Regions from separate parts of the Marinobacter sp. LQ44 genome, predicted to be linked through region 1. Evidence: predicted binding sites of a transcription regulator. Region 1 holds the regulator's gene; each other region holds the start of a gene.
The links. The regulator FliA, encoded in region 1, starts transcription of late flagellar genes. The targets are predictions, from matches to a motif close to CTAAAGTTTNNNNNNNNNNNGCCGNTAA.
Positions count from the first base shown of each region.

Region 2: the regulator FliA is predicted to act here: its motif matches at 2,384-2,411, upstream of ASQ50_RS09485 (methyl-accepting chemotaxis protein).
Region 3: the regulator FliA is predicted to act here: its motif matches at 1,816-1,843, upstream of fliD (flagellar filament capping protein FliD).

Region 1 covers NZ_CP014754.1:4,139,404-4,143,813, forward strand. The annotation lists gene flhF (flagellar biosynthesis protein FlhF) at 1-28, shown strand, start outside; gene ASQ50_RS18940 (MinD/ParA family protein) at 99-911, shown strand; gene ASQ50_RS18945 (RNA polymerase sigma factor FliA) at 944-1,687, shown strand; gene cheY (chemotaxis response regulator CheY) at 1,847-2,230, shown strand; gene ASQ50_RS18955 (protein phosphatase CheZ) at 2,251-3,036, shown strand; gene ASQ50_RS18960 (chemotaxis protein CheA) at 3,057-4,410, shown strand, end outside.
Region 2 covers NZ_CP014754.1:2,033,278-2,037,687, reverse strand. The annotation lists gene ASQ50_RS09500 (LysR family transcriptional regulator) at 1-101, opposite strand, end outside; gene ASQ50_RS09495 (cation diffusion facilitator family transporter) at 195-968, shown strand; gene ASQ50_RS09490 (CHAD domain-containing protein) at 985-2,334, opposite strand; gene ASQ50_RS09485 (methyl-accepting chemotaxis protein) at 2,568-4,244, shown strand; gene ASQ50_RS09480 (TRAP transporter substrate-binding protein) at 4,361-4,410, shown strand, end outside.
Region 3 covers NZ_CP014754.1:883,513-887,922, reverse strand. The annotation lists gene ASQ50_RS04175 (flagellin) at 1-1,075, shown strand, start outside; gene ASQ50_RS04170 (flagellar protein FlaG) at 1,147-1,581, shown strand; gene fliD (flagellar filament capping protein FliD) at 1,887-3,854, shown strand; gene fliS (flagellar export chaperone FliS) at 3,921-4,325, shown strand.

The sequences.
Region 1 (4,410 bases):
CGGCCAGGCCGTTGCAGAAGGGGCCTGAGGCCCGGTGGTACAGCCGGTGCGCTGCCGTTTGTGCCCACACAAGAACGCAGTAAGAGACTGATAACAGTATGAGCAGACCACATCCGGTTCAGGTGATTGCGGTTACCGGCGGCAAGGGCGGTGTCGGCAAGAGTAATGTGTCCGTCAACCTCGGTATCGCGCTGGCCCAGAAAGGCCGACGGGTGGTGTTGCTGGATGCAGACCTTGGCCTTGCCAATATCGACGTGCTGTTGGGCATTACCGCCAATCGCAACCTGCAGGATGTGCTCAGTGGCGAGTGCGACCTCAAGGACGTGCTGGTCAACGGCCCGGGTGGTATCAAGATTGTCCCCGCATCGTCCGGCACCCAGCGTATGACCCAGTTGAGCCCGATGGAACATGCGGGGCTGATCAACGCCTTCAGCGAGCTGGGTGACCAGATTGATGTGCTGATTGTTGACACTGCAGCCGGTATTTCCGAGTCCGTCGTCAGTTTCCTGCGGGCCTCCCAGGAATTGCTGCTGGTGGTGTGCGATGAGCCTACCTCGATCACCGATGCCTATGCCCTGATCAAACTGATGAATCGCGACTACGGCACCAACCGTTTCCGTATTCTGGCGAATCAGGTGCGAAACGAGCAGGAAGGCCGGCATCTGTATGAAAAACTGACCCGTGTCACCGAGCGTTTCCTTGATGTAGCACTACAATATGTAGGTATCGTGCCTTACGACGAAGCCGTCAAAAAAGCCGTCCAGCGGCAGCGGGCCGTTCTGGATGCCTATCCACGGGCCAAGGCGTCGCTGGCGATCCGTGCCCTGGCAGAGAAAGTGGACAGCTGGCCGCTGCCATCATCGCCAAGAGGGCATCTGGAGTTTTTCGTGGAGAGGCTCGTCGAAGTCTGATCTGAATCCAGTCCTATAAGAAAACCGGATACATGACATTGGCGAAAAACCTGGGAATCTACCATCAGGCTGGCGCAAAAGGCCCCTCTCAGCTGATTGAGGAGCATGCGCCGCTGGTCAAGAAAATCGCCCTACACTTGATGGCCCGTTTGCCGGCTTCGGTCCAGCTTGAAGATCTCATGCAGGCGGGCATGATCGGCCTGCTGGAAGCTGCGCAACGCTATTCCACCGGCAAGGGTGCCACCTTTGAAACCTACGCAGGTATTCGTATCCGCGGTGCCATGGTGGATGAAATCCGCAAGGGCGACTGGGTTCCCCGCTCCGTTCACCGCAATGCCCGCCGTATCGCCGCAGCCATCAAGACGGTTGAAGACCGCACCGGGCGCGAGGCCCAGGATGTTGATGTTGCCGAAGAGTTGGGCATTGAGCTGTCGGAATATCATGCCTCCCTGGCAGACGCCAACAGTGGCCGACTTTTTAGCCTTGATGAGCTCAATGAATCCGGGGAGCTGCCGATAGAAGAAACAGAGGCCAGCGATAATCCCCTGGATGGCATTGCATCAAATGCATTCCAGAAAAGCCTGGCAGAGGCAATCGAAGAGCTTCCTGAGCGAGAAAAGCTGGTGTTGAGCCTCTACTACCAGGAAGAGCTCAACCTGAAGGAAATTGGCGCGGTGCTTGGCGTCAGCGAGAGCCGGGTCAGCCAGATTCATAGCCAGGCGGCCCTTCGTCTCAGGGGACGGTTGTCCGATTGGCGGGAAGACGAGCCAGAATAAACCGGGCCGGCGCTGACCGCGCGGCGCGTAACTGTGTAGATTTTGGTAACCGGCGCTTTACAACGCGGCCAAACAACACACAATAAGCGGTTAAAGCAGCGGCCTGCTAGACTTTCAAAAGGCTTAATGAAATCCGGGTGTTACTGACTGGAGGTCCCATTGGACAAAAACATGAAAATTCTCATTGTGGATGACTTTTCCACAATGCGGCGAATCATCAAGAATCTGCTGCGCGATCTTGGCTTCACCAATACGGATGAAGCGGACGATGGCAACACTGCCTTGCCCATGCTCAGGAGCGGCAAGTACGACTTCCTGGTGACCGACTGGAACATGCCAGGCATGTCGGGTTTTGATCTGCTCAAGGCGGTGCGGGCAGACGAGAACCTGAAGAACCTGCCGGTGCTGATGGTAACTGCGGAGGCCAAGCGTGACCAGATTGTGGCGGCGGCCCAGGCCGGCGTTAACGGGTACGTCGTCAAACCGTTTACTGCTGCCGTTCTCAAGGAAAAGATTGAGAAGATCTTCGAGCGAATCCAGTAACCAGAGGTCGGATGGCTGTCATGACTGACAAGAACGAGAACCATCAGGGCCTCGACCCGGAGGTAACCGAAAAGCTCCAGCAGCAGAGTTCGGAGTTGGCCGAATGCATCAGTTCCGGTAACTACGCCCGGGCAATGTCGGTGATCAACGAGCTAAGTGAAGTTCGCGACCAGAGCCTCTATCGGGAAGTGGGGCGGTTGACCCGGAGCCTGCACGAGGCTATCCGGAATTTTCAGATAGACGCCCGCAGTGCCGAGCAGAAAGAAGTCTTGTCCAAGATGTCCGATGCCTCGGATCGGCTGGCCTACGTTGTCCAGATGACCAGCCAGGCGGCCAATCGCACCATGGACCTGGTCGAAGAAAGCATGCCGGTGGCGCACACCATGCGCGACGAAGCGACCGCCCTGCGAGACGAATGGCAGCGGTTGCGCCGTCGGGAAATGGAGCCGGCAGAATTCCGGGAACTGTACGGACGCATTGATCGCTTCTTTGCGGGCCTGGCGACAGATTCCGATACCCTGTACAGCAATCTGTCTGAAGTCCTTCTGGCCCAGGACTTTCAGGATCTTACCGGGCAGGTTATCCAGAAAGTCACGGCCCTTGTGAAAGAAGTCGAAGAGAACCTGCTTGGCCTGGTGGTGATGGCCAGCCACGTGGACCAGCTCACCGGCACTGTGCACCAGATTGAAGAAAAAGAAGAATCGGCCGAAAAAGGGGTAGGGCCTCAGATCAAGGCTGAGGAGCGTGATGATGTAGTTTCGGGGCAGGACGACGTTGATGACCTGTTATCCAGTCTCGGTTTCTGAACGATTATAGAGGGTGACGCATGGCGTTTGATGCCGACGAAGAGATCCTGCAGGACTTCCTGGTTGAGGCCGGCGAGATTCTCGAAAAGCTGTCCGAGCAGCTGGTAGATCTTGAGCAGCATCCGGATGACAGCAACCTGCTCAACGCCATCTTCCGTGGTTTCCACACGGTCAAGGGCGGTGCCGGGTTCCTGCAGCTCGAAGCGCTGGTCAACTGCTGTCACTCTGCGGAAAATGTGTTCGATATCCTTCGCAACCACAAGCGCAAGGTTACCTCCGAATTGATGGACGTGGTGCTGGAAGCCCTGGACCACGTCAACGCCATGTTTGATCAGGTTCGTAACCGTGAAGAGCCGACGCCGGCTCCGGACGAATTGATCGCCGCGCTGGATGAACTTGCCAAGCCGGAAGGCGACACGGCAGCGCCGGTAACGCCAACCCCAGAACCCGAACCTGCCGTGGGTGCGGGCAATGATTCCGGTGATATTACCGACGAAGAGTTTGAGCAACTGCTGGATGCCCTGGCCGATGAAAAAGGTGCGGAGCAACAGCCGGCGGCCGCACCGGAAAACACCTCCGCCAATGACGCCGGATCAGACGGCGACGAGATCACCGACGACGAATTTGAAGCCCTGCTGGATCAGTTGCACGGCAAAGGCCAGTTTGCCGGCGCCCCGGTTGTTGATAACGACACCCCGCCGGAGCCGGAACCAGAAGAACCGGCAAAATCATCCACTGGTGATGATCTGATCACCGATGACGAGTTTGAAAATCTGCTGGATGAGCTGCACGGCAAAGGCAAGAGCCCTGGTGCAGCCCCCGCAGGGGAGACCAAACCTGAGCCTGCGGCCAGGCCTGAGCCAAAGAAGCCGGAGCCAAAACAACCGGAACCCGCCAAGCAGGAAGCCAAACCGGCAGCCCCCGCCGCTCCGGCAAGAGATGCGGCGCCCACAGCTGAGACCACCGTGCGGGTGGATACCAAGCGCCTTGACGACATCATGAATATGGTGGGTGAGCTGGTGCTGGTCCGTAATCGTCTGCAGCGTCTGGGCTCCGAGAGCGAAGATGAACATATGCACAAGGCGGTCGCCAACCTCGACGTGGTGACCACCGATTTGCAGGCGGCGGTCATGCAGACCCGCATGCAACCGATCAAAAAGGTATTCGGGCGCTTCCCACGGGTGGTACGAGACCTGGCCCGAGGGCTGAAGAAAGAAATCAACCTGGTGATGCACGGGGAAGAAACCGACCTGGACAAGAACCTGGTCGAAGCGCTGTCCGACCCGCTGGTTCACCTGGTAAGAAACTCCGTTGATCATGGCATTGAAATGCCAGAGGTGCGAGAGAAGGCCGGTAAGCCCCGTGCTGGCACCG
Region 2 (4,410 bases), 2.1 Mb from region 1:
GTGCTGACCGTCGTCCGGCTGCGGTTCAGCTCGCGGGCGGCCGCGGCAACGCTGCCGTTCCGGACCACGGATAGAAAGGTTTTAATCTGGGAAGTTTTCATGCTTATCTCATTGCGCCGGATTTTCCGTCGCTCAGCGACTCACGCCTTCGTGATGATGCCGATAATATGGCCGGCAATTCTCAGGAGGTCAAAATGTTTACTTCTCTGGCGCGGGAAAATATGGCGCTGACATTATCTGCGGCCGGTGCGGGCTTGTTTGCTGTCGTCGGTATCGGCTGGGGGCTTTGGGTTGATTCCCTGGTCATTCTTTTCGATGGCGCCTATTCACTGATCAGTCTGGCGCTGTCCCTGCTTTCTCTCTATGCCGCTCGCCTGGTGCGTCGGCCGGCAACAGAAGATTATCCGTTTGGTTTGGGTGCGGTGGAGCCGCTGGTGATTGCGGTGAAAGGCCTGGTTATTGCCCTGGTGTGTGTGCTTTCGCTGGCCTCGGCGGTGGTTTCGCTGCTGCAGGGTGGCCGTGCGGTGGCCGCCGACATGGCCATGGTGTTTGGTGCGGTGAACGTGGTGGGTTGCCTGGCCGTGTGGGTGTATCTGCGCTGGTCCAGCTTCCAGAACGACTCTGGCCTGGTCAGGGCCGAGCAGAGGCAGTGGCTGATGGACAGTGCCCTGAGTGCTGCTGTGATGATCGGTTTTGCCGCCGCCTGGATGCTGGAGAAAAGTCAGTGGTCAGAGCTGGCAGTATACGCAGACCCTGTGATGATGCTGGTGATCTCGGTGTATTTCATGACCGTGCCGGTGAAGATGATTCTGGAGTCAGTGCGTGAGTTGCTGCTGGCGGCACCCTCGGAAGAGGCCATGGACGATATCCAGGAAACCCTGGAAGACCTTGGCTTGAATCCGGGCCAGGTGAGAGTGGCGAAGCTGGGCCCCAACCTGCTCCTGGAAGCTCGTATGGTCAGAATCTGAATCTGATGTTCTGGCATCAGCCAGCTTTCAGCCCGCCGATGGACAGAATCAGTCTGCGGGTGTCGTCCTTTTTGATGATCAGGTGGTCCAGCAGTGCCTGAAGTGCGCCGTTTGGATCCTCCGGGTAGTTTGAAGCAAACCGTTTGACCAGCTCAATCTGGACATGCAGATCCTGGAACCGGCCATAGAGATCCTGGCGCTGTCGCAGGGTCTTAAGGGCGGATTTCCAGCTGTCGATGTCCAGTTCCATCAGGTAGCGGATGCGCTTCAGGAGTTTGCGCAGATTGTGGATGTCCTCATCTGGCGAGTCGTGCAGCAGTTCTGCGGTTTTCCGGTTGAACATTCGTAGCCGGTGGTCAACGCTTTTTTGAATGTCCCTGGTACTGAGTTTGTCGATCAGTTTGCGGAATTGCCGTGACTGAAGCTCGTCTTCCCAGCTGTGCAGGCTCTGCCGGTAACGTTTGCTTGCAAGCCGTTTCGCCAGTTTTTTCTGTTCCTTGTCCACCCGCGCGCAGACCCATTGCTCCAGTGCCTTCAGGAGTTCTGGCTGGTCACTGCATAGCTGCGGCAGATCCTGGCTGAATACGTGCAGGTCCCGCAGGTTGCTGGTGGCCTGGGCGTGTCGTTTCAGATGGGAAATGTGGCTCTTCAGTGATTTGTTTCCGGTTACCTCGGCCAGGGATTCGGCCACGGCGCGGCTGCGACGAAGGGCAATGCGATACTGGTGGAGAAACTCATCGTCCAGGCCGAGCATCACCCCCCGGTGTAACTGGGCAAGACTCTCGGCCTGCCCCAAAAGCACTGACGGAGTGTCTTTGACCGTCGCTTTGCCGGCGTTCTTGTGCCGTTTCTGATTCTTGCGATTGAACGCCTCGAAACTGAAATCCACCGGGGTCAGGAAGGTTTCAAGCCGCCCCTCCCGTTTGCCGAGCTTGCGCCAGTGTTTGATCGGTAGCCGGATGTGAATAAAACTGGCCGTGGGAAGTTCGAATGGCGCCTGTGGCACCAGGCTGGCTGCCAGTTCCAGAAGCGCCGGGTTATGCCCGACAATGGCCAGTGTCTGCACCTGATCGCCGCAGGTCTGCAGCCACTGTAATAGACGGCGGTAGTCAAAAGTGTAGAGTTCCGGGTCAGTGTAAACCTGCACGTCAGAAGGTGAGTCGGGAAAGATGCCCTTCAGTGTTTGCTGGGCGCGCAGGGCAGGACTTACGTGAATTTCTCCAGTCATGGCCCCATAACGCCGCAGTGCCCGCCCCAGTGGCGCCAGTTGTTCCTCGCCTCTGGGATTGAGCGGGCGGTCCTTGTCGCTGAGGTTGTCGCTATCCCAGCTGGACTTGGCATGGCGGATGAGAAAAAGGTGTTTCACGGTGAGCTCTCCCCGGCACGGCTGACATGAAACTTTAGTCTGACACAAGCTCAAGTCGTTTACATGACGGCCGATACCCGAACTACCTGAAAGGCTTGATACAAATGGCCTGGCAATAAAGTCGACATGTTTGTACCTAAGTATTGGTATACAGGCGTTAACAAACTGGAACAGCATTGTGCGTGGCACTGTGGATAATCCCGAGGCCTGAGCAGACAATCCGGAGCAGAACCATGACCTTTATGAGCAACCTGACCATCCGAGCCCGCCTGTTGATTGGCGTACTTGTGCCGGTTCTGATTACGGCGGGCACCATTGCCTGGATCACCGGCAGCCAGATCCAGGCAAAAGGAGAAGCCCAGTTGGAACGCCTGGGGGAAGAGCTTCTGGATGCCCGTAAGGAAGGCCTGAAGAACCTCGTGGAAACGGCCCGGGCAGTGGTCATGGATGCCAAGAACAACTCTGGGTTGTCTGATAGAGAAGCCCGCGAGGAAGCCCGCAAACGGCTGCGCTCCATCACATTCGGGAAGGATAACTACGTTTTTGCCTACGCCCGTAATCTGGATAATCTCGCCTACGCTCCGGACCCTTCCCGCGAGGGCCCGACGACCAACCCCACGACACAGAAACTGGTTCGGGATCTGTTCTCCGCGGCGGGAACCGACGGCTTCTATGAGTACGACTGGCCAAACCCCGCCTCGGGCGAGGTAGAGCCGAAAGTGTCTTATTCAAGCATCATCCCGGGCTGGGACTGGATGATGGGTGCCGGTATCTACGTCACCGATATTGAGCGGGTATTGGTTGAGGCACGAAAGGAAATCGATTCGGCCATGGCGGCGGCCATGGGCTTTATCCTGTTGGTGACCTTCATTGTGGTTGCTGTGTCCCTGATCATCGGCCTGGTGATTGGCCGCACCGTGACAGCGCCACTGAACAAAGTCAGTAACATCATGCAGGAAATTGCCGATGGCGATGGCGATCTGCGCCAGCGTTTGCCGGAGGATGGCAAAGACGAGTTGGCGGAACTTGGCCGCCGGTTCAATCATTTTGTGGTCAAGATTCAGGATACTATTCGTGAAGTGGGCTCCACCACCGATCAGGTCGCCTCGGCCGCCGAAGAGCTGAGCCGTGTGGCCAACGAAACCCGGCAGTCGGTTCAGGAACAGGGCTCGGAAACAGACCAGATTGCGTCGGCGATCAACGAGATGGCAGCCACCATCCAGCAGATTTCCGGCAATGCCAATGAAGTGGAAAGCGCCGCTTCAGACGCCGACCGCATGGCCCGTGAGGGTGGTGAAACCATCACCAGCGCGCAAGGAGCCGTCAACCAGCTGTCAGAAGAAATGGAGAGCACGGCGGCCAGCATCAACGCCCTGGCGGAGAAGTCCAATGATATCCAGCAGGTTCTGGATGTGATCCATGCCGTCACCGAGCAGACTAACCTGCTGGCGCTGAACGCGGCCATCGAAGCGGCACGGGCGGGTGAGCACGGCCGTGGCTTCTCGGTGGTGGCGGACGAGGTTCGGCAGCTGGCCAAACGCTCTGCGGAATCCGCCGATCAGATTCGGGAAATGATTGATGGCTTTGTGGCCGAATCCAAGGCGTCTGTTGAACGGATGAATCATTCCCGCAAGAGTTCCGAAGCCACTGTCGAGCGCATCAATCACGCCACTGGTGCGCTGAACACCATTGTGACGTCGGTGACCCAGATCCATGATCAGGTAACCCAGATTGCCACGGCCGCGGAGCAGCAGAGCCAGGTGGCGGAAGAAATCAACCAGAACGTGGTGCGTATTGTGGATGCGGCCCAGCGCAGTGACACCGGTGTTACCCAGACCAATGAAGCCAGTCACGAGCTGGCGCGGCTGGGTGAAAACCTGCGCGAGCTGGTGAGCCAGTTCAAGGCCTGATACCGGCGAGGCCGGCCTGCCGCATTGGCGTGGCTGGCCTCCACGGTTATCATGGCTTTCCGTTATTTGTTCGTTTTACCCTCAAAGCAATAACAATGGAAGCCAACACCATGTCTATGCACAGAATCTTCGTGGCGGCCCTTACGATGGTTGCCCTGCTGACCAG
Region 3 (4,410 bases), 1.2 Mb from region 1:
TGGTTTGAAGGTGCTTGACGGTTCCTTTGGTCAGCAGGACTTCCAAGTCGGCGCTAACGCCGGAGAAGTGATTGGTGTTGACTTTACTCAGGGCACTCGTCTCCAGCAGATTGGGTCTCTCGCCACGATGACTGGTACTGCTGACGTGAGTGATGCTGCGCTCGCCGCTGGGGATTTGCAGATTAAGGTGGGGGATGGAGACTTTGTTACAATTGGTGCCTCATCATCGGACTCGGCGGAAGATAAGGCTCAGGCAATAAAAGATGCCAATGTTCAGGGCCTGACCTCTGTTTCGGCAACCAACGTACAGGATGTGACGTTTGCCGCGATTGATGGAGCTGCGGCCACTTCTGGTAACGACACTGTATACTCATTGTCGATCAGCGTGGGCACAGCCTCTGCTGTCACCGTGACTGAGACCATTGCGGCCGGCTCCACCAATTCGCTAGATAGTGCAGGCCTCGCTGCCGCGATCAATGCGCAGGGTATTGAGGGGTTGACTGCGAGTAGCAACTCTACTGGTGTTATCCTGACTAATGCGGACGGCAAAAACATTACCATCACTGCTGAGACAACGGCTGTCGGAACCGCTGCGGCTACGGCGACTGGAAGCACGTCCGGGCTCGCATTGACAATCGGTACTGCCGCAGGCGCTGTGCTCCGCGGACAAGTGACAATTGAGGCGCTTGAAGATATCACGATCGGCGGTGACGATCCGACGGTTGCAGGTTTCGATGATGGCCAGCTTGCAGCGGCCACTGGTAACCTCTCCAGCTTGAGTGTTACCGACGTTGCTAATGCCAACGATGCTATTAAAAGGATCGACTCAGCGTTACAGACAGTGAACAGTTTCCGAAGTGAGCTCGGTGCAGTCCAAAACCGCTTCGAATCCACCATCGCAAACCTGAGCACCTCGGTCGAGAACCTCAGCGCCTCCAACAGCCGTATCCTGGACGCTGACTTCGCGGCAGAAACCGCCAACCTGGCTAAATCCCAGGTACTGCAGCAGGCCGGTATCTCCGTGCTGGCTCAGGCGAACGCCCGTCCTCAGCAGGTTCTGTCCCTCCTGCAGTAAGGGGCATAGCGGTTGCAGCCGGAACCTTCGGGTTCCGGCTTTCCGCCGTTGAAGGATAGCGAGGTAAAGCTATGAATGACGTTAACCTGAACAGCCCGGACCTGAAACTGGTGCGCTCCGGCGCCCAGGCTCCGGCCAAGGCACTGTCGTCATCTCAGGCCGAGGGCCGGAACGCCCCTGACCTTGCAGCTTCGGCTGCCGGTACCCGCCAGGTGCAGGCTCCCCAGGTTGCTCAACAGGCTTCGCAGGCTGAAAAGCTGCAGGCCCGTAATGAAGAGCAGCGCAAGGAGCTGAATGAGGCGGTTAGCCAGTTGAACGACTTTGTTCAAACCGTGCAGCGGGATCTTCAGTTTGAAGTGGATAATGAAATGGGCCAGACCATCGTAAAGGTGGTTGATCAGCAAACCCAGGAAGTCATCCGCCAGATCCCGGATGAAGTGGCAATGAGGTTGGCAGAAAAATTGCAGCAGGACGAACCGCTGACGTTGTTTAACATCAAGGTGTAAAAGCTTGCCGCTTTTGCGCGGATGAAAACGACGGTATTTCAGCACCGCCGCCTCTGAGAGGAGCCGGCGGTGTTCGCGTTTGAAAGGATTGGTTTAGCCACGGACGACACGGACTAACACGGACGGTCAAGCAGTTCGGTTTCGTTTCTTGTCCGTGAATGTCCGTGTCGTCCGTGGCTAAAAAAGTTTAGATACACACAGTTACAAATCGGTTCTATATTTAGGGCAAAAGAGGCAAAGTTTTGCCGCCTGCTGCCGATAAACTGATCAGTACAGAGATTCCGCCCCCCTGAGGAGGCACGGTTATGGCCAGTATTTCATCGTTAGGTATCGGCTCCGGCGTTTTGACGTCGGATCTTGTCGACCAGTTGGTGGCTGCAGAGCGCAGGCCCACGGAAGTTCGGCTGGATCAAAGAACAGAGCGTACAGAGGCGCTTATTTCTGCCTATGGCAAGTTGCGCAGCGCTGTTACGGAGCTGCGCCTGCCTATGCGTCAGCTCGGTTCTGCGGATGCGATGAAGTCGTTTTCGGCCACTTCCTCGGGTAGCAACATTGATGTGTCGGTGGATGCCAGCAAGGCCAGCCGCGGCTCTTACAGCCTGGACGTGAAAAGTCTGGCGCAGTCTCAGGCCCTGGCCAGCCGGGATGTGTTCGCCGACCGGGATGCCACCAGCGTTGGCCGTGGCACCATGGCGCTTCAGGTGGGTGACAAGACCACCAACATCACCATCGATTCCTCCAACGACACCCTGCAGGGCCTGGCGAATGCCATTAACGAGGCCAATGCGGGCGTGTCTGCCGGTGTGATTGATACCGGCAACGGTTTCCAACTGGTGTTGTCTGCGGATGAGACCGGTGAAGCCAATGCCGTGAATATTTCCGTTACGGAAGATGGTGCTGCCCCGGGATTAAACCGGTTCGCTTTCGATACGGCAGATCCCGTCAACATGGATGGCATGCGCCAGACCATTGCGGCGAGTGATGCGGTGATGGAAATCAACGGCGTGGAAATTCGCCGTGCCACCAACACCATTGAAAATGTGGTGGATGGGCTGACCTTCAACATTACCGGTGAGGGTAAGTCCACGATCAAAGTGGAGCAGGACACGGCGGCGGTTGCCGAGCGTGTTCAGGCGTTCGTAGACAAGTTCAACGAGCTGCAGGGCACCATCCGTGAGCTGTCTTCATTTGATAGCGAGACGGGGCAGGGCAGTATTCTGACCGGGGATTCCACGGTTCGGAATATCCAGAGCCAGTTGAAGCGAGTGTTGACAGATATCATTCCCGGGCTGGAAAACGCCAGCGTTCGCAGCCTGGCGGATGTGGGCATTGGCACGGATTTCCGCACCGGTGAGCTGCAGTTTGATAGTCAGAAGTTTCAGCAGCAGCTTCGGGAAAACCCGGATGATGTCACCGCTCTGTTTGCCGAGCAGGGCAGAACCAGTGATTCCCAGGTGGAGTTTGTTCGTAGTGGCTCTAATACTCGCCCGGGTGATTACAGCATTAATGTTACCCAGATGGCGACGCGGGGCAGCCTTAATTACTCTGTCCCAAACACTGCAGATGCGATTCAGGTTCAAGCGGATAACAGTTTCACCTTCCGGGTGGATGGTGAAACCACCGCAACCGTATCCATTGCGGCCGGCAACTATTCCGGTGCAGATTTCGCCGCAGCCATTCAAACAGCCTTACGAGAAAACGCGGCGCTGAGCGCGGCGGGTCGCTCGGTTCAAGTCGCTTATGATGCCACCGAAGGGCTGACGTTCACGTCTAACCGCTTTGGTAGCGAGTCTAACGTAAGCCTGACCGGGCTGAACAACGTCACGGGGCTGAACACCGCCACCGGCACCGCCGGCCAGGATGTCCAGGGCACCATTAACGGCCAGACTGCCCAGGGCGACGGCCAGGTGCTGTTCCTGGCAAACAGTGCCGGTGGCGATGCCGCCGGCCTGCAGGTGCGCATTACCGGCGGTGACGTTGGTAATCGCGGGTCGGTGAAGTTCATCGAGGGCGTGAGCGAGCGGGCGGTAGATGCTATTACCAGCATTCTGGGGGCAGACGGTGCGTTGAGCTCCCGTACTGACGCCCTGAACCGGGACCTGGAGCGCATCCAGGAAGACCGGATCAAGTTGGACTTGCGGATTGAAAGCTATCAGGAACGCCTGGTGAAGCAATTCAGCGCTGCCGACTCCCTGATCTCCCAGCTGAACAGCACACGAGATTACGTGAGCCAGCAGCTGGCGGCCCTGGCGCCGAACAGGCAAAACGATTAAGTCAGCTATACTGATGGTTGGCCAGCCAACCATGGCATACCGGACAACGGTGAAACGAGGTTATATATGAACGGTTTACAGGCGTATCAGCGCGTTAATACCCAAACCAGCATCACCGATGCAGACCCGCACAAGCTGATTCAGCTGCTGTATAACGGGGCGATTGAGCGCATCAATATGGCCAAGTCTAAGATCCAGGCCAAGGATTATGCGGCCAAGGGCCAGTTGCTCAATAAGGCTATTGAAATCATCGGCGGTCTGCGCGCGTTCCTGGATTTTGAGAAAGGTGGTGATTTGGCAGCGCGGCTGGAAGGGCTTTACGACTACATGGAGCGCACTCTACTGGAAGCCAGCGCCAAGAATGACATTGCCAAGCTGGATGAAGTGCTGAACCTGTTGCGTTCTGTGAAGGACGGCTGGGATGGTATTCGCGAAGAAGTTGTCGGCCAGCAATCCCAAGCCGCTGGCTAACTTCGCACAATTACCTCCCATGGCGCCCCTATCCTTTGGCAGGGTAGGGGCTTTATAGCCATTCCCCCCGCCATCCCGTACAATG